DNA from 4 places in the Paenibacillus sp. YIM B09110 genome. Region 1 is predicted to be linked to each of the others. Evidence: riboswitches for the same ligand, from Rfam matches in the RefSeq annotation. Region 1 holds a riboswitch; each other region holds the start of a gene.

Region 1 (5,856 bases):
GCACCAGTCCGCCAAGCGGCGTAAGCGTATCGTGCATATTGTTGACCGTTCCTGTCGTCGCAGCCGCCGTCACCGTTGTGAAGAGAGCAGATTGCGCGATGCCGAATCGAACCTCTTTGCCCTCCATGCTTCCCTGCGAGGCATCGATGCCAAGCGCGGTCATTGCCGGGTTGCCCATCTTCTCGGCGCCATAAGCAACGCTAAGGAATACGAGGAACAAAGTCATCATGGCCGAAAAAATGATCCAGCCCTGCTTTTTATTTTTGGCGAATAAACCGAACGTGTAAGGCAATGCTGCCGGAAGAACCCACATGCACAAAATTTCGATGACATTCGTTAACGGATTCGGATTCTCGAACGGGTGAGCCGAGTTGACGCCGAAGAAGCCGCCGCCGTTCGTACCGAGATGCTTGATCGATTCCAACGAAGCGACCGGTCCGATCGCAATTTGCTGCACCGCGCCCTCGAATGTCTTGATCGCGATCGTCGGATCGAGTGTCTGCGGTACTTGAAGAGCAACAAGAACGAGCGTAATAATAAAGGCCAACGGAAGGAAAATTCTCGTATGGGCTTTAACAAAATCTTCGAAAAAGTTGCCTATCGTTTTTCCTTTGCTCGTAATGCCCCTTACGAACGCGATTGCGACTGAAAACCCAGTTGCAGCGGATGTGAACATCATCATCATGATGACCGCCATTTGCGAGAAATAAGACAAAGCGCTCTCGCCGCTATAATGCTGAAGGTTCGTATTGGTCATGAAACTGATAATCGTATTAAACGTTAATGTAGGCTCCATGCTCGCCATGCCGTTCGGATTAAGCGGGAGCGCATGCTGCAGCCGTAGAATCAGATAGCTGAAAGCTACCAAAATGATGTTCGTGGCGATGAAACTGAGCGCATACGTTTTCCAGCTCATACCCGCTCGATTCTTAAGTCCAATCAGCCTGTAAATGAACCGTTCAGATCCTCCATATACTTTATCGAGCCGGTTGGACTCGTTCGAGAATACGTGATATACATACGTTCCGAGCGGCTTCACAAGCAGCAGAAGAACGGCAATGACAATTAATAGCTGCAAAATATCCATCGTTGTTCCTCCTGGTTAAAATTTTTCCGGGTGAATTAAAGCATATAAGAGGTAACCGAATACGAGTACGGCAAGCGCTGCTACGATAATCATTCGCCATCGCCCCCAGTTTGCTTAATCGCTCTGTCGCACCAAGCAAGAAAACCATAAAACAATCCGAAGCAAACGATTAAAGTACCAATCATGTACAGATCCATCAAGGTAGTTCCCTCCTGCTATAGACATTTACAAAAAGTTATTTTTTCAATAGAAACCCAATTTCGCCGGTTTGCGAATGTACGATGTGATCTGCGCCAAGCCCTTTATATATGACTCTTGGATTCCAATGCGTCGTAATGACGTAGATCGATCCAGACGTCCAATCTCTGCAGCATTGTATGAACCTGCAGCTAAGCGCTAAGCTGCTCTCAAAGATGAATACATCGCCAATGATTTTTTCCGGAATCATCCAACTATTCCTGTCATTAGTATTCACGTATAAAACGTTGTTAAGTCCGTGCTTACGCAGTTGTCTTTCCTCTAGCTTGCTGTTCGTCAGGACGATGAACGGCAGTCCGCGAAATACCAATGTTTTTATGAATGCTTTGCCAGCTTCATTAAGCCCGGCAACGATAATATGCTCCTCGCCCAACCGCAATCTCCTCCGAATTTCTGAAAAAAAAGGCAACAAAAAAGAAGCCTGCGGGAAAAGAGGACCTTTCCCCGCGGGCTTCTTCGGAGGCATGGCTAAGGAAGCCATGCCGAATCGGCACTGCGATGGTTGCCTCTCTCGATTACGCTTACGAGGTTAGCTGTCGGATTCGGGCGTGAGAGTCGCCCTACGCAAGGCGCTTAAGCCTTGCGATTCACCCCATGAGCACCAATGCGGCCGACTCCATAGCGGCGCATCGCTCTTTGGTTCCCCCGTTCCCGCAGACTGCTGCGGAACTCAGCGATAAAATAGCAATTAAAACGAATCGTTGTATCATTCCTCTCTCCAAACCACGCTTACGAGGTTAGCTGTCGGATTCGGGCGGTGAGAGTCGCCCTACTTCGAAGCGGCATCCATGGTGCTGCCTCTTCGAAGATTCACCCCTGCCGTGCTGTCGGACGACTCTCACATCGTACAGACGCACCGCTTCACATTTGGTTCCCCCGCTTTCCGCTTGCCTCGCGGAAACTCAGCGATCAGTCCATCGCAACTTCATTTGCGAATCCTGTATCGAATCTTACTCCCAGCCAAATTTTATGTAAAGCAGGTCCAGCGTCCATATTGGATAATATAGGAGCTTATAGACTGATAGTTAACGTTTTCAAAAAGTTATACCTCGATATTCCTCTCTTTTTCGCCAATTATCTCTCGATTTCTAAAATTACATATAAGCCTGAATTTCGTATCCAACTCGCGCAAGCATGCTTTTTTTCAAATCTTAAATAACAGAAGTAAAACCGAGTATTCTATCGAAAAAGCCTCTTTTCATAGTTAAAATGAACGTCGCGCCTCTAATTTGCTCTTAGAGCGTCTTGTGCAACAAAATGAACCTTTTACAAATGCCTCAAATCGGTTTAGGATAGACGTCGAGCCGAAAAAGGCAAATCATTATCGCTGAATTTGTCCATAGGATAAAGCGGGGGAACCAACAAGAGCAATCGTTCGATTGTTCGAATGGGGTGAATCCGAGGCAATGCCTCGGTAGGGCAGCTCTCTAGTCCGAATCCGTCAGCTAACCTCGTAAGCGAATAGAGGAGAGAATTTCATATGTTCACACAAGCACAAATCGACGAGCCATTACCTTCTTGCACCAACGACTTCCTGGCGCTAATCATTAGAAGAATCGAGATGTTCGTCATTCCTGAATACAACGGTTATTGCGCCGGGTATCGCGTCTGTCTCCATTTAGCAACGAATAACGGATTAGGCTGGGGTGAGTTGTTCGTGAATGAAGCAGATAAACCGGCAGACTGGATCAGATGGGGCAGCATACTGCATCGTTATATAGGTGAGATACAGGCCAAGGAAAGCCCCGTTGACAATCGCATTTACGGTTTGTTCAACGACGCGCTAATTCACGTTCGGAACGACAAGAGTACGTTAAATCCGGCCATGAGTGGAGATTTACTGAAGTGCTCCGTTTCCTATATCTCACTGTTTTAAGGGTAAGTTGTCAGAATATTTAGCGAAAAGCATTTACAAATGGCGTGGATAGATTTATAATATACGGCATACTAACGCTGAATTTTTCGTTTGAAAAAGCGGGGGAACCAACGCGAGCCACTACTTGGATCAATCGATCCGCTCGCAAGGGGTGAATCCAAGGATTTGTAACCTTGGTAGGGCGTCTCTCTGTCCGAATCCGACAGCTAACCTCGTAAGCGAAATAAGGAGAGGTTTATTTATGTTGACGAAATCCGATTGTCATCTTTCTTTTCTGTCCGATCAAGAGCTTAGTGACAGTCTCACCATCACACGCATCGAGTTGTTCGTTATTCCTGCCCTCGCCGTCGACTCTTCCGGTTATCGCGTATGTCTTCGAATGCTAAGCAACAAAGGGGTCGGCTGGGGTGAATTTTTTGCGCCTGAGTCCGACAGCCAAATCGATCTGAAGCAATGGAGTGAGCCGCTGCGTCAATTCGTCGGAGCTTTCACGGATTCTGCCTCGTTGTATGACTCTCTGCTGCCGGCACATGTCGATGGAAGACTCAATGAATTGTTCTGTACCGCGATCGACGATCTTCTCGCTCATACCGACAATCCTACCTTCATCGAAGGCAATACCGAAGAGACAGTACTTAAGAACCGTTCTGTTGCCTATGTGTCCATCCATTAGCGTATTAGAATGAAGCAAGCCCGCTCCTACAGCGCGAAGGAGCGGGCTTGCTTACGTTATGGCGAGCTTATGATCCTTATGATCCGGTCGAACGATAATGGCGGACACCGATATGCCATACCGCTAGACAAGGTACCAAGAACAATACACCAGCAAGCGGCAGCAGCATATAGAACCAGTCATTGCCGTTCTGCTTTCCAAGAATATAGAGTAACGGCAAATAATTGACGCATCCGAACGGAATAATATACGTAAACAGAACTTTAACCCATCTTTCGTAAATATTCAGCGGATATTGTGCCATCTCCCTCCCTCCGTCTGTCAAAATGTTCGCGATCTCAAGCCCCTGAATCGTCCAAAAGCACATCGTTGCCATCAAGATATAGATGCCTGCGAAGATACATACGCCGCAAACGATCATCAATATAAATGTAGTTACCTTGGCCGCATTCCAATCAACCGGCAGCTTATACAGTGCCCAGCCAAGCACAATCGCGCTTTGCAGCATCCGCCCGACTCTCGTGAATTCGAATTGCGACCCAAGCACTTGCAGCACTGTGCTGCGCGGACGAACAAGCAGACGGTCGAACTCGCCTCTTCTCACGAGACCCGAGAATGCATCGAACCCCCGCGCGAAACATTCACTTAGCGAGAACGCCATATGAATAATGCCGAAGCACAACGCAACCTCGAAGAAGGTCCAGCCTTGCAGTTCCCCAAAGCGCTCAAACATAAAATACAAACCCGCGAACACCGTAACCGGTACAAAAAACTGTCCGAAGCTTAGCAGCCAGAAGGAAGCTCGATATTGCAGCTGCGACTTGAACAAAATCGATAAGTATTTGAAATAGAGTTTCATGGCGATTAGCCCCCCTGAATGACTACTTGCCGTAGTGCCTTCCTCATTGCGGCCCAACCTATTCCTATGAGTACCCCAAGCCAGCCTACCTGGATGATGATCCCCCATAACGCTTCCGTCTGTGAAATATGGCCTGAATATACACGGAAAGGGAAGTCAACCGTCCAGCGGAACGGCAATACGTAAGTAAACCGTTGCAGCCAATCCGGCATAAGCGGCACGGGAATAATCATCCCCGCCAGGAATTCGCCGGCAATCGAGATCATAAGAATCGAACCTGTCGGAGACAGTGTCCAAAATACGGAAATGTAAATCATCATTGATATCGCAACAATGACGAATAAGCCCAGCAGCAATGAAGCAACAAAGAAGAAAAGCGTTGGCCAGTCCGGAGGCGTTGTCATACGATACGGTTCCGGCAAAAAAAACACGACAAGAACAATCGGCAAGCAGCGCAGCGCTGCGTTTGCCACGCGCTGCGCGAGCAGCTTGGCGAACCAAAGCGGATATATGCCGATTGGCCTGCACAATTCATAGGCAATATTGCCGGTCGTAATGAGATCGAACATTTCATTGTCACGTGCCCAGAGCATGATGAACGAAAGAAAAATTTGCTGCAGCCAGACGTAAGTAATAATTTCCTTCAACGATATCGGCGGGTGCGCTGTACTATGACTATAGAAAGCGATGTAGATCATAATGAATACGAATCCAAAAAACAACTGCGTTATTGCACCGGCAATTGCAGATGCGCGATATTGCAGCCCATTAATGAATCTCAGCTTCCATACCGAGACATAGGCCCTCATATTTGATGCTCCTTATAGAGCTGAACGATCATCTCATCCAAGGATTCTTTACCCTGCACGCCGAACCGGCTGCGCAGCTGCTCCAAGCTCCCGTCGTATAACAAAGTCCCCTTGCCAATCATAAGAATCCGGTCCGCCAGCGCTTCTATATCGGCCATGTCATGCGTGGTCAGAATGACCGTAACGCCTTGCTCCTTGTTAATTGTCTTAATAAACTGCCTAACAGCCAGCTTGCTCACGGCATCAAGTCCGATCGTCGGTTCGTCGAGGAACAATACGCTTGGGCTATGCAGC
Region 2 (5,856 bases), on a different contig from region 1:
TGCGCACGGACAGGGGTGTGAATGCATAATGAAGCTCGTTCATCAGATCAATATTGCTTTCGGCGCTGCTCTTGTAATCGTGTTGTCGGTGACGGCGGTATTGATCCATTTTGTGCTGCTTGATCATTTCATGGTTGCCCAGAAAGAAGATATGAAGCAGGTAAGCGCCGAAATAACGAAGTCGCTTGAGAATCATACAACGTTGACAGCCGTTACATCTCTTGATTCTGCAAAGCTGTCAGGAGAGGCAGTTACGCTGTCGCCAGTTACGGCATCGGGTATTTCGGCAATCGTAACGGATAATAACGGCAATTATGTCGATGTGAATACAGACGAGCTGATCCCGATGGCCTCGATCAATATAATCAGCTCGAATGCGATGATACTGGAGACGGCGACGGCGACACAATCGGGAGCGGTCCCAGTCGCGACGGCCAAAGCAGTCGAATCCATTAATTTGGATAAAATCTGGGACGGCAGCGACAGTCGGTATTTGGTCGACGTAACGGCTGTTCCCCAAGGCAAGCTGACGCTGTTAACCTCCGTTAGCAAGATCGAAGAAATCGAGCGTGCGCTGCTTGGACGTCTGCTGCTCGTATTCGCGATTGGCGGCGTTCTTATACTCGTCCTTAGTCATCTCATTACGAGGAAGCTTATTAAGCCGTTAATCAGGCTGAAGGAGGAGCTGACGAAAGTGAAGGGAAGGCAATTCGCCGACGTACAGCTTGTGAAAGCGAGCGGCGAGATTGGCGCAGTCGCGCGGACCGTTCATGAAATGGCCGGCGAGCTGCATCGGTTCAATCGGGCGCAGAAGCAGTTTTTCCAGAATGCTTCCCATGAACTGAAGTCGCCGTTAATGTCAATCGCGGGATATACGGAAGGTATTCGGGACGGCGTGTTCGAAGGCGAATCCGTTCGCAAAGGGTTGGACATTATATTAAGCGAGAGCGCAAGATTGAAAAACATTGTGACGGAAATGACTCTGCTCGCCAAGCTCGACAGCGAAGAAGATATTTATAAGCCGGTTGTCGTCAACGTCAAGGAGCTGCTTACGGAAACGATCGAACGCGTCAACCCTTTGCTCGTCAAAAAACAGCTGGCCCTTCATCCTTCCATCGAAGAGCATGCCGATATGCTCGTACTCGCCGACCGGGATAAGCTGCTGCAAGCGCTGCTTAATATTTCGTCCAATGCGGTTCGCTATGCGAACAAGCATATTTATATTCATGCGGCGGTTCATGGCGGACGGGTCGAATTATCGGTTTCCGATGACGGCAACGGCATTCCTGAAGAGTTGCTGCCTTACCTGTTCCATCGCTTCGTGAAAGGCAAAGACGGCGAGAGCGGGCTGGGGCTCGCGATTGCCCGCGCGATTGTCGAAAGGTGCGGCGGCAACATTATGGCAGCCAATCGAGCAGGCGGCGGTGCGGAGTTTTCGCTCGCTTTCCCCGCTGCGACCGCATGACGAATGACTATTTTTAAGTCTAAAGCGGATATTGGGGCGATTGAACGATTAAAATGCGCAAAGCAGGGACGTGCGCCGCGTCTTGCGGTCATGTATGCGCATTCATGGATTTTCTAACGCTTTTTTAACGTTTTTTGAACGAAAACGTTGGTTTACATTCCATTCCCAGAGGACTATGATCGTAATGCACTAAAATATATATTCACGATCGCTGAGTTTCCGATCTCGAAGCGGAAAGCAGGGGAACCAATTGCGACGCGCAGCATAAGCGAAAGCTTGCTACGTCGCCGGGGTGAATCCGAGAGTCGCCGTCTTCATGAGGGCGCGCTCGAGGTAGGGCGACTCTAAACGCCCGAATCCGTCAGCTAACCTTGTAAGCGTGTATGGAGAGGTGAATCAACTACGGCTCGTCTTATAGCCGCGGGGATTTCCCTGCGGCTTTTTTTGTTATGCTCTTTTTTAAGGAAAAACCATTCTTTGACGGCGGTGACAGCATGTTAGCTTCAATCAAAAGATTATTAATCGGTCGACCGCTGAAGTCGAAGGAACTTGGCGAGCAGAAGCTCGCGAAGACGAAGGCGCTCGCTATTCTGTCTTCGGACGCATTATCCTCGGTTGCTTACGGTCCGGAACAAATTCTGCTTGTGCTAATGACGATTGGCGTAGCGGCGTTCTGGTATTCTGTTCCGATTGCAATTGGCGTATTGATTTTATTGACGGCATTAATTTTATCGTATCGACAAATTATATTCGCTTATCCGCATGGCGGCGGCGCTTATGTTGTATCGAAACAAAATCTCGGCCTGTTCCCGGGGCTCATATCAGGCGGCGCGCTGCTGGTCGATTATATATTGACCGTTGCGGTAAGCGTATCGGCCGGAACCGACGCGATTACGTCGGCTTTTCCCAGCCTCCATGAATACACAGTCCTGATCGCGGTGGTCTTCGTCATCTTCATCACGATATTGAACTTGCGGGGCGTGACGGAATCGGCTTCGATTCTCTCTTATCCCGTGTACTTGTTCGTGTTGGCGCTGTTCATCATGATCGGCGTCGGTATCTACAACATCGCTACCGGTCACGTATCGCCGGAGCTGCATCCGCCGCTTGGCACGCCGGTTGCGGGTATCAGCCTGTTCTTGCTGCTGCGGGCTTTCGCATCGGGCAGCTCGGCGCTGACGGGCGTTGAGGCGATATCGAACGCGATTCCGAACTTCAAGGACCCTGCTCCGAACAATGCGGCGAAGACATTGGTTGCGATGGGGGCGCTGCTTGCGGTGTTATTTTCCGGTATCGTATGGCTCGCCTATTATTACGGAATTTCGCCAAAGGTGGAAGTGACGGTCGTATCGCAGATCGCCGAAGAGACGTTCGGACGCAACATTATGTATTATTTCATTCAAGGCACGACGGCACTTATTCTCATTCTTGCGGCTAATACGGGCTATTCGGCTTTCCCGCTGCTTGCGGTGAATTTGGCGAAGGATAAGTTCATTCCGCGCATGTTCACGGTGAGGGGCGATCGGCTCGGCTACTCGAACGGCATTATTATTTTGGGCGTACTGTCCATCATTCTCATTATTGCGTTCCACGGACAGACGGAGCATCTGATCCCGCTATATGCGGTAGGCGTGTTCATTCCGTTCACCCTGTCGCAGACGGGCATGATCGTGAAGTGGATTCGTGAGAAGCCGAAAGGCTGGGTAACGAAGCTTATTATTAATGCGACGGGAGCACTTATTAGCTTCGTTGTCACGATAATGTTCTTCCTGACGAAGTTCGAGCAAGTATGGTCGATTCTCATTTTCTTGCCGCTAATCATTTATTTGTTCATGCGGATCAAGAAGCATTATGAAGCGGTAGGGGAGCAGCTGCGCCTGGCGACCTGCGAGCCGCCAGTTGCGATAGAGGGCAACGTCATTATTTTGCCGGTGGCCGGCATTACGCATGTCGTCGAGAATTCGATCAACTACGCGAAGTCGCTGAGAGCCGAGCAGATTATTGCGGTGTACATTCCTTTCGAGCGGGAGGATGAAGCGGCGTTCGAGGAGAAGTGGGAGAAGTTTATGCCTGACGTACGGTTGGTGACGCTCCACTCGCCGTATCGAACGATCATCCATCCGCTGCTCAAGTTCGTCGATACCGTTCAGCGTAAGGCAAGCGAGTCGAATTATCAGGTGACGGTTGTTATCCCGCAGTTCATTCCGAAGAAGGGCTGGCACAATATTTTGCACAACCAGACCAGCTTCATGATTAGAGCCAATCTGCTTCATCGCAAAGACGTGATCGTAACGACCGTACCGTATCATTTGAAAAAGTAATAGGTTGGTTTAAAGGGAGAGGCTGCACCATAAGCGTACTTATGGTGCAGCTTTTCTTATCAATAACGGGGTTTTTTCCAGTTATTACTCCAAAATGGCCCTCAACCTCGAAAATAAAAGGAGTAATTCCAGTTATTTCGGTATTAAGCTTAACCGTGCAAGCTGCTTGAGCTTTTGGCACGGCTCGAGTGCAGCTGCGCTTTCGGTATGAACGCATGAATAGCAAATGCGGCATAGATAATGAAGAACGACATAAGGAAATACCCATACCTTGAAAAGGTGATGAACGGAAGCGCGGTTACGACAAAGTAAAGCGCCGTTAACCATAAGAGCGACAAATCCTTGCGTCGAACTTTCATCACTAACGTCATAATGAAGCCTAAGATTCCTATGCCGATCATAACGAAGTGCGTTGTCTTGACGAAATGCGGCTTTAGTCCGAAAATCTCTTTCCAGTAATAAGGAACTTTGAACATATCATTGACGCGGTCCGCCGTGTATTGCCAAAGGTACGCCATAGGCTGAGTTTGGAAGCCGTAATTTCGAATTTTCACGGCGAGCTCCTTCTGGAAGCGATCCGAATCTATGCGATTGGTCGCAGATGCGATCTTATCGAAGTCGTCCTTGAATTTTTCGACTGCTCCCGGCGGGTATTGCCATTCAAGCTGAGAGCCGAGCAGCGAAGGATTACCCGAAGACAACGTGAGTGGAATAAACTCATGGAAAACAATCGCGTTGCGGATCCACCACGGAGACATGCACAGTAGAACGACGCCGGATACGACAAGGGCGGGCTTAATGAGCTGCTTCACCCGGTAGCCGTGAATAAGCATGTACACCAAGAAAACGACCGGAAGCAGGGCAAAGTTAGGCCGCTCGTAAATGCCCAAGCTTAAGCTCGCGGCAGCTAATGCGAATAATGGCAAGCTGTGCCGTGTAACAGCCAGGTAGCCGGCGTACAAAAACAGCCAAAGGAAGAATTGGCCGAGCACCTCCGTAAGAATGAGGTTGGCAGCGACATAGTTCGGTATATAAAGCGCGAATAAGAGCGCTACAATAATTCCGAACCGGTCATTAAGAAGACGACGGCTAAATAAATAGAGTAGAACGATCGTGCCCGCCAAAAACAAGATTTGCACGAGACGGAAAGCTTGTATACCGCCCCAATATCCGAACAGCTTCATACAAAAGGCGAGAACGAACGGAAGACCCGGCATGATGAATACGGTAGATACGTCCGGCTCATGGTAGGTGAATATTCCATGCTGCAGAAGCGTCTCTGCACTGCGGATGTACTTTACGTCATCGTTGTTATATTCGGTGAAGCTTCCGAGATACATGTCATGGCCTTGGCTGAATGTAATGTACGTGCTTATGATGACGACGAACGATACGATTAGGACAAGTGCGTGGCAGCTAGTGAATGGCCGCCATTTGGTTAACATGGTGAAACACTACCTTTCTTGTTATAAACAATCTGCGAACTACATCGCCGCAGGATTACTTATTGTAGCATGAGTTCCTGTTATATGGAATCAGACGGTCGTATCTGCCAAATTGTTACCTCGACCAGGGGAATCCATCGTTCTTTACACATATAGTTAACTACTGCTGTTAAAGAGTAGGGGGATGACAGGTATGGGAAAAGGGTTTCGTTCGATGGTTCATTTCCTGAAGCCGGAGGGTCCGTATAATCTGTTCGTTCGGTTCATCAGTCCGAATCCGGTTACACCTACCGTACCGGTATCGCGTGTGCCTGTCATAAGCAAGGACGCGTTTATTGGTCCGTTCGTAAGCATTATCGGGGACGTTACGATTAAGGAAGGGGTGTTCGTTGCGCCGGGCGTAAGTTTACGCGCGGACGAAGGGACGCCGTTCTACATTGGCGATCGCACGAATCTGCAGGACGGCGTTATTTTACATGGGTTGAAGGATGAATACGTAACGGTCGGGGGCAGCCGCTATTCGATCTATATTGATTCGGAGGTTACGTGCGGGCATGGCGCTATCATTCACGGGCCGGCGTTGCTGGGAGCGGGAGCGTTCGTCGGTTTTCATGCGCTCGTGTTC
Region 3 (5,856 bases), on a different contig from region 1:
GAATTCACCGCGACCGGCCGTTCTTCGCTAACGATCGGCGCAAGCCTGACGACGCTGCAGACGACATTGCCGGATCTGATTCAAATGTTGACGAGCGCACACCCTGAGGTCGATATTAAAGCCGTAACCGGCAAAACGCATGAAATCGTCTCGCTTGTCCGCGAGCATAAGGCTGATATCGGCATCGTCGCCTCCAGTATTGAGGATTCGACGCTGCGCTGTCTGCCTCTCTTCGATGATCATCTGCTGCTCATTCTGCCGCGCAATCAGGTCGTAACCGACAAAGGTACGCTTGGCATTATGGATCTGGACGGCATGCCGATGATTTTATTCTCACGCGGAACATGGTACCGCGTATTGACCGACGAGCTGTTCGATAAGTATCAATTGCAGCCTGACGTTCGAATGGAGATCGATTCCTTCGAAGCTATCCTTCGCCTGCTGCATACATGCCGCGCAGCTACATTGCTTCCGCAATCGTATATGCGCCAACAATTGATCGACGACAATGAGCTTGTTGTCGTACCGATTCGCGAACTAGAGGATACGAAACGCACGACATCGCTTATTCATGCCGATCCCGCGGGGCTGAGTCCTTCGGTTCGACTGTGGATTAATGAAATTGCAGCCCGCTTCCCGAGCAAGCAAGCCTGACATAATTGACAAAAAACAGCGGCGATAAGCTTTAGCCGCTGTTTTCATCATTTCCAATATATCGCTTTCGAATCCATAAGATCGGTGCTCTATTTAACGGATAACCGTCGCCTCGAACTCCTCGATTTGATCGTTCGTCCCTATAATAACCATAATGTCTCGTTCCGTAAGAACATCTGTTGCCGAAGGAGCAATAATTATACCGTTAGGCTTGTTTATCGCAACGATGCTGCAGCCGAATCTTGCCCGGGGATTAAGGTCGCTCAGCGACTTTCCGTTCAAGCATTTCGGAACGGCAAGCTCTGCGATCGTATAATCCTTGGATAGCTCGATATAATCAAGCAGGTTAGGCGATACGAGTTGATGCGCAACCCGAATGCCCATATCCCTCTCCGGATAGACGACCCGATCAACGCCGATCTTCTCAAGCACACGGCCGTGCAGCTCGGACATCGCCTTCGCGACAACTTTCTTCACGCCAAGATCCTTCAATAAAATAGCAGTTAGAATACTCGCCTGAATGTCATCGCCAATCGCAACGACGCCGCAGTCGAAGTTGCGAACGCCGAGCGAGCGAAGCGTCTCCTCATCCGTGCAATCCGCCGATACGGCGTAAGTTAGCACGCTGCTCATATCCTGCACCGTTTCCTCATCCTTATCGATGCCGAGCACTTCATGACCGAGCTCGATGAGTTCCCTTCCAAGGCTTGAGCCGAACCGCCCCAAGCCGACAATGACAAACTGACTGCGTTTGATAGCCACCTGTAAATCCCCTATCCAATTGTTATTTTACCTTCCGGATACCGGTACAATTCTTTATCTGTTCCAGGCCCTAGCGCATAAGCGAGCGTTAATGGACCTAGCCGACCGGCAAACATCGTGAATGCAATAATCATTTTGCTAATATCGCTAAGCTCCGGGGTCAATCCAATGGATAGTCCTACGGTGCCGAACGCAGATGTTGCTTCGAACAATATTTTCATGAACGGCTGATTTTCGATCGTTGCAAGGATCATCGTCACGACCACAACGAGCGTTAACGACAAAATCGTAATCGTCAGCGCCTTGAATATGCGGTCCTTAGCAAGCCGATAGCGGAAGAAGACGATATCCTCGCGTCCGCGAATCATCGAGATTACGGCGCCGACAAGCACCGTGAACGTCGTCGTTTTAATGCCGCCCCCTGTCGAGCCCGGCGAAGCGCCGATGAACATAAGGATGATTGTAAAGAAGACGGTAGCCTGCCTTAGAGCTGTATAATCGAGCGTATTGGCGCCAGCCGTGCGCGGCGTAATGGATTGAAATAATGATGCCCATATCTTGCCTCCCCAATCGAGCGAGCCGAGCGTGAGAGGGTTCGTGAATTCGAAAACAAACAACACAATCGTTCCTAACGCGATCAGCGTTCCCGTCATGGCGAGGACGATTTTACTATGCAGCGATAGCTTGCGCTTCTTCCGATATTCCATTAGATCGGACATAACAACGAAGCCGAGTCCTCCGAATACGATTAGCATCATCGCGGCAATATTAACGATTGGATCGGACACATACAGCGTTAAGCTGCGGTAATCTCCGAAAATATCAAATCCGGCGTTGTTGAATAGCGACACGGCGTGGAATGCACCGAAAAATGCTGCCTTGCCAAGCGGCATATCGAACGAGAATCGGAACGTGAACAGCAGCATCCCGACAAGTTCAATAGACAGCGAGTAATAGATGACACGGCGGATTAGCCTAATAATGCCCTCCATGCTTGTCTGATTCATCGCCTCTTGAAGAATCAGCCTCTCGCGCAGCGATATTTTTCGCCGTAAAACAAGAGCGATTAGCGTTGCCATCGTCATGAAGCCGAGGCCGCCAAGCTGGAACAGCACCATTAGAACGATTTGGCCGGCTGTCGAGAAATAAGTGCCGGTATCAACGACGACGAGTCCGGTAACGCAAGTCGCCGAAGTGGCCGTGAACAAAGCGTCTATAAAGTTCAGCCGTTCCCCTGTCGCCGAAGCGAAGGGCAAAGAGAGCAGAAATGCCCCAATGAATATAATGAGCGCGAAGCCGCTAACGAGTATCCTTGGCGGAGACCAGTTCTTCACGTCCCAAATCCATGCAAATTTCATCTTATATTGTGCACCTCAATCTTCGAAAATCTACTGCGTTATCGTTATAAGCGCACAAAAAAAAGCACTGGAAGCTCAAGTGCTCATGAAGATGAGTCCTGTTCCAATACGCCTACGAGGTTAGCTGACGGATTCGGGCCTGGACAGGCAGCCCTATTCAATCGCCTGAAGCTGCGCTCCGGCAATGTAGAAATTCACCCCATGCCGCCGAATGCCCGGCAACAATTTGGTTCCCCCGTTTTCCTAAGGAAATTCGGCTGTGCTATTCATTTGGTATGACGATAACGATTATAAGCCCAAATACGTGTCTGCATAAAGCTCCCTTTTCTCACATTAGAGGCTATATTCGACCAAAAAGACGCAGTTATGCGCTTCACCTTGCCCTACACTTCATGAACATCGTTATTTCGCGGGATTATGAAAATAAAGACCTAGTTTCAATGGATAATTCAGGGAACGTTGTGATATGGTAGTATAGTATGCTTCATCCTACTCCTATACGCATGAGGTGAACTGATGATCGATTCAATTAAGCACAAGGAATGGAAGCGTTACATATGGGCAGCCGTTATTTGTCTTTTAATTTACATGTTCGTCGATATCGTCCCGTTAATAAAGGCGAGCTCTTCAGATGAGCTAGGCGGCAGAGCCATAAGCAAAGCACAAGCGGAGCAGGCAGCCTCGTCATTCGCCGAGAAGCTCATAGGACACGAGGTGGACTCCGCCAAAGCCGTCCATCAATCCGACAAGCTTATGAACGGCTACCTTACGCGCGATGAGCTGACAGAGGCGTATGCCGATCTATACGATAAGCAATTCCCAACCGATACGTATCAAGTCGAGGTCGACTTCGAAGGAGCAGGCGGCAAAGGATTCGTCTATGTACATATGCAGAGTGAACGTATCGTTGCCTGGAATCTGCATGGCGGCGAGCACGTTCTCGACGACAATCCGGAAATCGACAAGCTGAGCATCGCGTTGCTAGAGGAGCAAGGGTTCCGTGCAGAGGAGCTTGCAAGCGGAGCGGCCTATCCGAACGGCGAGTGGGGAGTTAGCCCAAGCGACCATTCGATCGGTCAATCGAAGCTGCAAGTGACGATTGCCGTAAGCTTGATCGAAGGCGAGCCCGTCATGACGAAATACAAGCCAGCCTTCATTGCGCCGGCAGAGTATAGGGACTATGTGAAAGGCCAAGACAAGTGGGCGCAATTCATGACCGGCTTCGGCTACTTCCTCATGAGCTTCATCCTGTTCGTACTTGCAGTCATCTACGCCGTCCTTTACCGGGGACATACGTCATTCAAGCGAGGAATCGTACTCACTATCATTTACTTCGTTACGTACGTCATCATCAATATGAACGTACTCGACGGAGTTAGAGCATCGCTTGGCGAAAATGAGCTCGGCGGTCAGACGATTCTGATTACCGCCATATTCACCGTCCTATTGTCTATTCCGATGGCCGGCTCGATCTATATCTCGCTTGTGGCGGGCGACGGCTTGTGGAAATCGCAGGGACGCGCCTTATGGCCGCGCTTCGGCCAGCCGGGGTACGGAACGTACGTGTGGCGCAGCATGGGGCTTGGCTACTGCTTCGCCGCTATTCTGTTCGCGCTGCAGGCGGCCATCTTTATCGGCTTGAAATTCACGATCGGCACCTGGTCGACCAGCGACGTTACGCAATCGCCATACAACATGAGTTATCTATGGCTCATGCCCGTGCTTGCTTGGGCGGCAGCTATATCCGAAGAAGCCGTGTTTCGGTTCTTCGGCATCGGCCTGTTCCGCAAATGGTTCAAAAATACGTTCGTAGCAGCCATTATTCCAACCGCATCATGGGCGCTCGGCCACGTCATGTACCCGCTATACCCGTCGTCGACAAGGCTCATCGAGCTAATGATTATCGGGCTGATCTTCAGCTTCATCTTCGTTAGATACGGCTTGATCACGGCGATGTTCACGCATGCGATATTCAACAGCGTCGGCGTAGCGCTTACTATCGTTACCGTCGGCTCGGCGTTCGATATCGCATCCGGCATCTTCTTCGTTGTTCTGCCGATCTTCATCGCATATGTGATTAAGTATTTGGATGACAAAAAAGAGAAGAAACCGCCGATTACGACGATTCCTCCTCATTTAGAGCAGCAATAATTTGTCCAGCCAGCTTTTCCCCGATAGATAGAGGCCTGAAGTCTTCGACGGAGGCCTCTTTTATTTTGCGGATCGAGCCAAAGTGCTTGAGCAGCAGCTTGCGCCGCTTCTCGCCAATGCCGGGAATCGAATCGAGCTTCGATTCGACCATCGACTTGGCGCGCTGCTCGCGGTGGAACGAGATCGCGTAACGATGCACCTCGTCCTGTATGCGCTGAAGCAGATAGAACTCCTGACTGTCGCGCGGCAGGGGCACAACCTCAGGCGGATCACCCGTCATGAGCTGCGCCGTCTTATGCTTCGCATCCTTCACGAGGCCGCAAACCGGAATGGATAAGCCCAGCTCATTCTCCAGCACGTCCAGAGCGGCCGATATTTGCCCTCTGCCGCCGTCGACGACGATTAGATCAGGCGGCGTCAGCTGCTCCTTAAGGACGCGCTCATAGCGTCTGCGAATGACTTCGCGCATCGTTTCGTAATCGTCGGGTCCCGTTACGGTCTTCACCTTATATTTGCGGTACTCTTTCTTGTCCGGCTTGCCGTCCGTGAAGACGACCATCGCCGATACAGGGTTCGTCCCTTGAATGTTCGAGTTATCGAACGCCTCAATGCGATGTACTTCGGCTAATCCTAACCAATCCGCAAGCGACTCGGACGCCTTCACGCTGCGTTCCTCATCACGGGCGATCAGTCTGAACTTATCCTCAAGCATTACCTTCGCATTCTCCATCGCCATAGAGACGACTTCGCTCTTGCGTCCGCGCTGCGGCATGAGCACCTTCACCTTAAGCCAGCTGTGCAGCGAAGCCATCACATCATCCGCACGCGAGCCTGCAGCCGCTTCTTCGGATTCGGATTCGGCGTCACCGTTCAACATAGCCGCAGTCGCTTGCTCCTCAGCTTGCTCCAGTTCAGGAGGCAGCGGCAAGAA
Region 4 (5,856 bases), on a different contig from region 1:
TCCATAAAACAGTAGGCAAAAAAAAGACGCAGATGTGATCTGCGTCAACTAGCCGATTACGGCGTAGATATATCAATCTATTGTTGAAGATAAGCGATTCGGACTTGACCTAGGCCTTCATCATTGCACACGGTCACTTCAACCGATTCGGTCAGAATATCCGCATAACTGTATGAGACACGCTTGAACGCGTGCTGTTCTTCATCCAGCTTGACAATGAAAACAGAAGGGTAGATTTCTTCTAACGTTCCGGTTCGTTCGATGGTCTTTCGTCGGCCACCGTTAGCTCGAAGACGGATTTTGGAACCAACATGAGCTTCCAAACTGCGTTTTATATCCAATAGCGCATTTTTTGCCATTGTCCACTACCACCTCTTTCCTTGTCCATTATAACCAAAAAAAGAGGGTTTGTCAAACAAAGCAAAATATTATATCAGCCTCATTATTTACTTGTCAACGGTGTTTTCACCCATTTTTTAAAAATCCATGCATAAATTATTTGGTTTTATCCATATTAAGAAGTTGTCGTAAACGCTGCGCATCAGAAATATGCCTCAAAAATCGCCGTGAAGAAAAAAATTATGGGTTCAATGTCGCTCCGACAGAAGTAATCTTGGGCTTCGGCAAGCCAACGCGAAAACGCCCTAATGTCTCAATGCCGCCTACGCCGTCTATGCCGCTAATCGTGCCGTGTATGACATCGGACAGATTAACCGTGTCGCGTATCGATGTATAGCTCGCCTTGATCGCGATATAGACCGGATCGAGCGCATGAATCAATATGCGGCCGGGAGAGCTTGCGAAGTTCGAGCCTGCCTGCAGCAGCGCCTCGAAGTGCGATTGGCATGCCCCGGCAATAACAACAAGGCCGTCGCGGTTCTTCTCGTATTCCCGCGCGACGCGAACGGCATTTACGAAATTTTGCGAGTTTTTGTAGCTGCCTAGACTATATAGGTCCTCTTGCATCCGATTTTTAAGCACGCCGTCATGGCCGGTTATAACGACGATGTCCGGCTTCACTTGGGGAAGCAGTCGGTACAGCACGTCAGCCATCTGAGATTCATGGACGTGCAGACCATGTGAGGGCACATGCATCGTGTTATAAAGCTGCATGCTCTTCTTCAAGTAGTTGTTGTCCCCATCCAGGTGCAGCACCTTTCCGGGCACTTCGAAGAAGGGCTGGCTCTCCTGCGTTGCAAGCCGGATATTATCGACGGTCTCGACCGCCTGGCGTTCTCTCTGATTGTGCATGCGCTGCAGCGAATCATTAACTTTGATACGAACTTGCTGAACCGCTCTTGTCGACTCCGGATCGCGAACGACCGACAGATCGGGAATAGGCGCATCCGCAAGCAATCGGTAGTCCGTGCCTTTCAGGACGGCATGATGTGTTCGAACAGCTTCAACTCGGAACAGCACGTCACCGCCATACGATTTGCGGACGACCAGGTCCCCTTGCTTCATGGGTAAATCACCTCTTCGTCTATCCTATGGGCAGACAGGGCGAATGGTGAGTATTATTATGCGCTGAGGCCGACAGATCAGGAGAGAGGCTTAGCCTCTCCAGCCCGCTTCCAGCATCGCGCGGCTAACGCTTGCGAATTCCTCCAAGGACAGCGTCTCTCCGCGGCGCGTTGGGTCAATTCCAATACCTGTGAGCAGCGCCGTCAGCGCCTCACGCTTGTCCTTGCCAACGAAAGCGGTCAAGTTGTTGAACAGCGTCTTGCGGCGCTGTGCGAAGCTGGCTTGAACGACGCGGAAGAAATGATCCTCATCCGGCACGTCAACAGCCGGCTTCTCGCGCAACGACAGCTTGATGACCGCCGAATCGACGTTCGGCTGCGGAATGAATACCGTATGCGGCACAATGCATACGACCTTCGGCACGCAGTAATATTGCACGGCTACGCTGAGGCTGCCATATTCCTTGCCGCCAGGCTTGGCAGCCATCCGATCGGCGACCTCCTTCTGAATCATAACGACGATATGCTCCAGCGGCAGGCGCTCCTCGAGCAGCTTCATTAAAATCGGCGTTGTCACGTAATAAGGCAGGTTAGCAACGACGCTAACGCCGCTTACATCGCTAAAGCGATCCTGAAATACTTGCTTTAGATCCAGCTTCAGCACATCGCCGTGAATAACCTCCGTATTCGTCTCTTCTGACAATACGTCACGCAGAATCGGAATAAGACGGTTGTCGATCTCGACTGCCGTTACAGTACCCGCAGAAGCGGCTAGCCTTTGCGTGAGCGCACCGATACCCGGGCCAATCTCTAGCGCGCCCTTCGTCTTGTCGAGCTCTGCTGCCTCGACAATCTTATTTAATATATTTTGATCGATCAGGAAGTTCTGACCTAAGCTCTTCTTGAACGAGAAGCCGTACTTCGCAATAATTTCCTTCGTCCGCTTCGGTGTTGCCACTTCAATAGCCGCTCTGCCTGACGCCGCGGTATTTTCTTGTCCGTTCATATCGCTATCCCTCCAGTTGCTGTTCCATCTCGCGCATAGCTTCGTCGAACTCTGTCTTCGAGATGCGGAAGCTTGTACAACGCTTATAAAATTGCTTGCCGTTCGCATAGCCAATGCCAAGCAGCTTGCCTACCAGCAATCTGCGATTCGCCGCATCGGGATGCACGATCAATCCCGCTTCCATTAAGTGCTCCCAGGTCACCTCGCCAGCCGTATCCGTCGTCTCCGTTCGAAGCTCGGAGAGCGCCTGACGAATAGCTTCGGGGCTTGCGTTCTCAATGCCGATATCGCCCTTGTACAGCGCCTTCTCCTGCGGCAGGAACGCATGTTTGCAGCCCGGCGCATGCCTAGCCACAATCTTACGGATGCGTTCCCCCGCATGATCGGGATCCGTAAATATAATTACGCCGCGGCGTTCATTCGCCAGCGCTATACGGCGCAGCACATCATCGCCGATCGCCGAGCCGTTCGTCTCGATCGTATCGGCTTCTACAGCGCGCTTCACCGCAACAGTATCATCCTTGCCCTCTACGACAATGATCTCCTTAATCACTAAGATCATTCCCTTCCTCATTTACTCAAGCGTAAACGGCTATCGCCATCCTAAGCGGCAATAAGCAAACGTTTCGCGGTTAAATATAGGCCTAGTATAAGTGTGAATTTTATACTTTCCTATATTTTAAATAGCTGCAACAATTGCTGCCTGAATTGCGTCAATAAAACTACAAAAAGAAGAGGCTAAGCCTCTTCTTATGATGGCATATTTAATTGTACATTACGATAAGATGATGATAAACAGTTAGCTGCCGATAAAGCACTAAGTGGATGACGGTTTGTTCGGTCCAATAACGTACACGGTGTAACCCTTCTTGCGTCCGAACTTCTCCGCAGTCTTCTGACTGCCGAAATACACGTCGATCTTATTGCCCTTTATTGCGCTTCCCGTATCCTCTGCCCGGCGGAATCCGATGCCTTCGATGAAGACCCACCAGCCGATCGGGATTACCTTCGGATCAACCGCGATCGTTCTTCCTTCCGTCACTTTCGTTCCGGACGCCGTAATGCCGTATTGCGGGTGACTCTCGTCCTTGCCCGTCGATTCCACGCCTGCAGAATACGCAGTTAACGTGACGTTCTTCAAGATGCTCTTCGCCTTAAGCGTTACACCGTTCTTCGTCAACGTCTCCACAGTAGGACTACTGTTAGAGAGCACGGTTACCTTCGGTTCAGGCTTCTTCGTACCGACTGCCACGACTTGATCGACTGCAGCGGTCTCGATTACTTTGCTGACCATTTGCTTAGAAACAAGCACGCCATCCTCGTACTGCTTCTGAATATGCTCAACGATAAGACCTTGCTTCCCGGTCTGGATCAGCTTCTCCTTGCCGACCTCCAGCGTCGGATCTTCTTTCTTCACGATAGAGAATGGCATCGCCCGCTCGCTCTCCGATACTTTCGTATCGACGCGTACAACGGTTACCGACATATCCTCTTCGACAGATGAGTTAAGCGACGGTACTACTTTATCATGATTACGAACAGAAATATTTAATTGCTCGATCGCCGCTTGCACAGTTCCTTCTGTCGTGTACACCGTTGATGTCTTGCCATCCGCCGTTACATTGACCGCCACCGCATGATTAATTTCAACGCGATCGCCGTCTTTAATGGCTGCATTCAGAGGCACCGAAACCTCGTCATGCTCGCCAATCGTAATAGCTTGTTCATCCAGTAGGCGTTGCAGGACCCATTGCTTTGTTTCTACAACGGTTTCTTGTCCATTCACTACTACGGAGACGCTTTTGACAGCCGTTCCGTACAACAACACCAGTAACATGAAAGTCATAGCGATTGAGATAATAGCACTGAGTAGTATCAAACGCAAATTTTCATGCTTCCATCGCATTGCGAAAGACATGCTGGATGATCGTTTCCCATGGGTGTCCTTTACCTGGATTGTGCCCATTTCATCGGTCCTCCTTCATAGCCCCGCCGCCAAGTGTTACGCATGATTACAACTGACGCGACTATAGTATATTGGCGTGCGAGCACGCAATCCAGTAATTCTACTTCTTTTCTCGATCCTCTCACCTCCATGACTAACCCTATGACGACGATTTCCCGATTATTCGAAAATAAAAAGAAGCCGTCGACAGAGGATCTGTATCGTGGCTTCTCGGGTGTCTACACGAGATATCATAAAAATGGGTGCACGAGGTTGATCGCTCTCTATGAACGCTTACGAGGTTAGCTGTCGGATTCGGGCAAGAGAGCTGCCCTATTCGAAATCGCAATGCTCATGGCAATGGCTTCGAAATTCACCCCTGAAAAGATCAAAGCGCGGTCCTTCAAATACCCGCACTTGGGTCCCCCGTTCTCCTTCCGGAGATTAAGCGCAAACTGGAAATCCAATACAAAAAGTAATAACTCTGAAATGAATCATACCTTCACGGACGGTCTGTTGTAAAGAAGCGATAAAAGACGATTTAAGCGAAAAAGCTGGTTAAAGTCGGAAAAGTTTATAGATTTCTTGAACAAAATCCAGTTTTATCGCCCAAAAGGTCATTGGATCTCTCGTTTCCTACCGTTTTTAAACAATACCAAAACATTTTTTACCGTTTTCGGTCGTGATTTTGGCTATTTCTTCCACGGATTTGCCCAATAGCTCGGCTGCCGACTGGGCGACAAGAGAGACGTAAGCGGACTCATTTCTCTTCCCTCGGAACGGGTGAGGGGTCAAATAAGGGGCGTCCGTTTCGATCAATAATCGGTCCATTGGAACTTGCTTCAGCACCTCTTTTGGCACACGTGCATTTTGGAATGTAACCGGTCCCCCGAACGAGATATAGAAGTTCATATCGAGGCAGGCTTTGGCCGTCTCCCAACTGCCGGAATAGCAGTGCATGACGCCTCCAACCTCTGCAGCATTCTCCTCGCGCAAGATCGTAATGATATCCTCATGCGCATCCCGATTGTGGATGACGATCGGCTTCTTCACCTTTCGAGCCAGTCTAATCTGCTCCCGGAATACACGATGCTGCACATCCTTAGGAGAAGTGTCCCAATGGTAATCAAGGCCTATCTCGCCGATTGCGACAACTTTCGGATGATCGCATAGCCGTTCGATCCATTCCAAGTCGTCTGGCGTCATATCGATGCTGTCGACAGGGTGCCAGCCAACTGCTGCGTAGATAAAGTCATAAGCTTCCGCAAGTGCAATCGTTGTAGGGATCGTCTCCCTGTTAAAACCGATATTGAGCAGCAGATCAACGCCCGCTTCTCTCGCTCGCTCAATTACCTCTGTACGGTCCTCGTCGAACTTATGTGAGTCTAGATGGGTATGCGTATCAAATAAGTATGTCATGTTGATGTTATACTCCTTCATTA

Evidence for each region. A riboswitch is a leader RNA that binds a small molecule or an ion and turns the genes downstream of it on or off. The one in region 1 is predicted to bind cyclic di-AMP.
Region 2: linked by a shared signal. The riboswitch ahead of V8F51_RS23340 (APC family permease) and the one ahead of V8F51_RS08325 (hypothetical protein) in region 1 are both predicted to bind cyclic di-AMP.
Region 3: linked by a shared signal. The riboswitch ahead of V8F51_RS00360 (TrkH family potassium uptake protein) and the one ahead of V8F51_RS08325 (hypothetical protein) in region 1 are both predicted to bind cyclic di-AMP.
Region 4: linked by a shared signal. The riboswitch ahead of V8F51_RS24395 (ubiquitin-like domain-containing protein) and the one ahead of V8F51_RS08325 (hypothetical protein) in region 1 are both predicted to bind cyclic di-AMP.

What each region holds. Positions count from the first base shown of each region.
Region 1 is NZ_JBANSP010000004.1:369,150-375,005, forward strand. Features, by position in the region: gene kdpA (potassium-transporting ATPase subunit KdpA) at 1-1,087, opposite strand, end outside; gene kdpF (K(+)-transporting ATPase subunit F) at 1,103-1,180, opposite strand; gene V8F51_RS08320 (hypothetical protein) at 1,323-1,718, opposite strand; cyclic di-AMP (ydaO/yuaA leader) riboswitch at 1,849-2,031, opposite strand; cyclic di-AMP (ydaO/yuaA leader) riboswitch at 2,057-2,263, opposite strand; cyclic di-AMP (ydaO/yuaA leader) riboswitch at 2,661-2,820, shown strand; gene V8F51_RS08325 (hypothetical protein) at 2,826-3,221, shown strand; cyclic di-AMP (ydaO/yuaA leader) riboswitch at 3,287-3,457, shown strand; gene V8F51_RS08330 (hypothetical protein) at 3,463-3,894, shown strand; gene V8F51_RS08335 (ABC transporter permease) at 3,971-4,753, opposite strand; gene V8F51_RS08340 (ABC transporter permease) at 4,759-5,562, opposite strand; gene V8F51_RS08345 (ABC transporter ATP-binding protein) at 5,559-5,856, opposite strand, start outside.
Region 2 is NZ_JBANSP010000019.1:81,839-87,694, reverse strand. Features, by position in the region: gene V8F51_RS23350 (response regulator transcription factor) at 1-29, shown strand, start outside; gene V8F51_RS23345 (sensor histidine kinase) at 29-1,465, shown strand; cyclic di-AMP (ydaO/yuaA leader) riboswitch at 1,665-1,861, shown strand; gene V8F51_RS23340 (APC family permease) at 1,960-3,786, shown strand; gene V8F51_RS23335 (glycosyltransferase family 39 protein) at 3,936-5,231, opposite strand; gene V8F51_RS23330 (carbonate dehydratase) at 5,425-5,856, shown strand, end outside.
Region 3 is NZ_JBANSP010000001.1:79,987-85,842, forward strand. Features, by position in the region: gene V8F51_RS00350 (LysR family transcriptional regulator) at 1-654, shown strand, start outside; gene V8F51_RS00355 (potassium channel family protein) at 748-1,410, opposite strand; gene V8F51_RS00360 (TrkH family potassium uptake protein) at 1,428-2,774, opposite strand; cyclic di-AMP (ydaO/yuaA leader) riboswitch at 2,869-3,043, opposite strand; gene V8F51_RS00365 (CPBP family intramembrane glutamic endopeptidase) at 3,291-4,925, shown strand; gene uvrC (excinuclease ABC subunit UvrC) at 4,891-5,856, opposite strand, start outside.
Region 4 is NZ_JBANSP010000022.1:10,484-16,339, reverse strand. Features, by position in the region: gene veg (biofilm formation stimulator Veg) at 78-359, opposite strand; gene yabG (sporulation peptidase YabG) at 580-1,464, opposite strand; gene rsmA (16S rRNA (adenine(1518)-N(6)/adenine(1519)-N(6))-dimethyltransferase RsmA) at 1,555-2,469, opposite strand; gene rnmV (ribonuclease M5) at 2,474-3,022, opposite strand; gene V8F51_RS24395 (ubiquitin-like domain-containing protein) at 3,287-4,435, opposite strand; cyclic di-AMP (ydaO/yuaA leader) riboswitch at 4,690-4,875, opposite strand; gene V8F51_RS24390 (TatD family hydrolase) at 5,060-5,833, opposite strand; gene V8F51_RS24385 (HD domain-containing protein) at 5,841-5,856, opposite strand, start outside.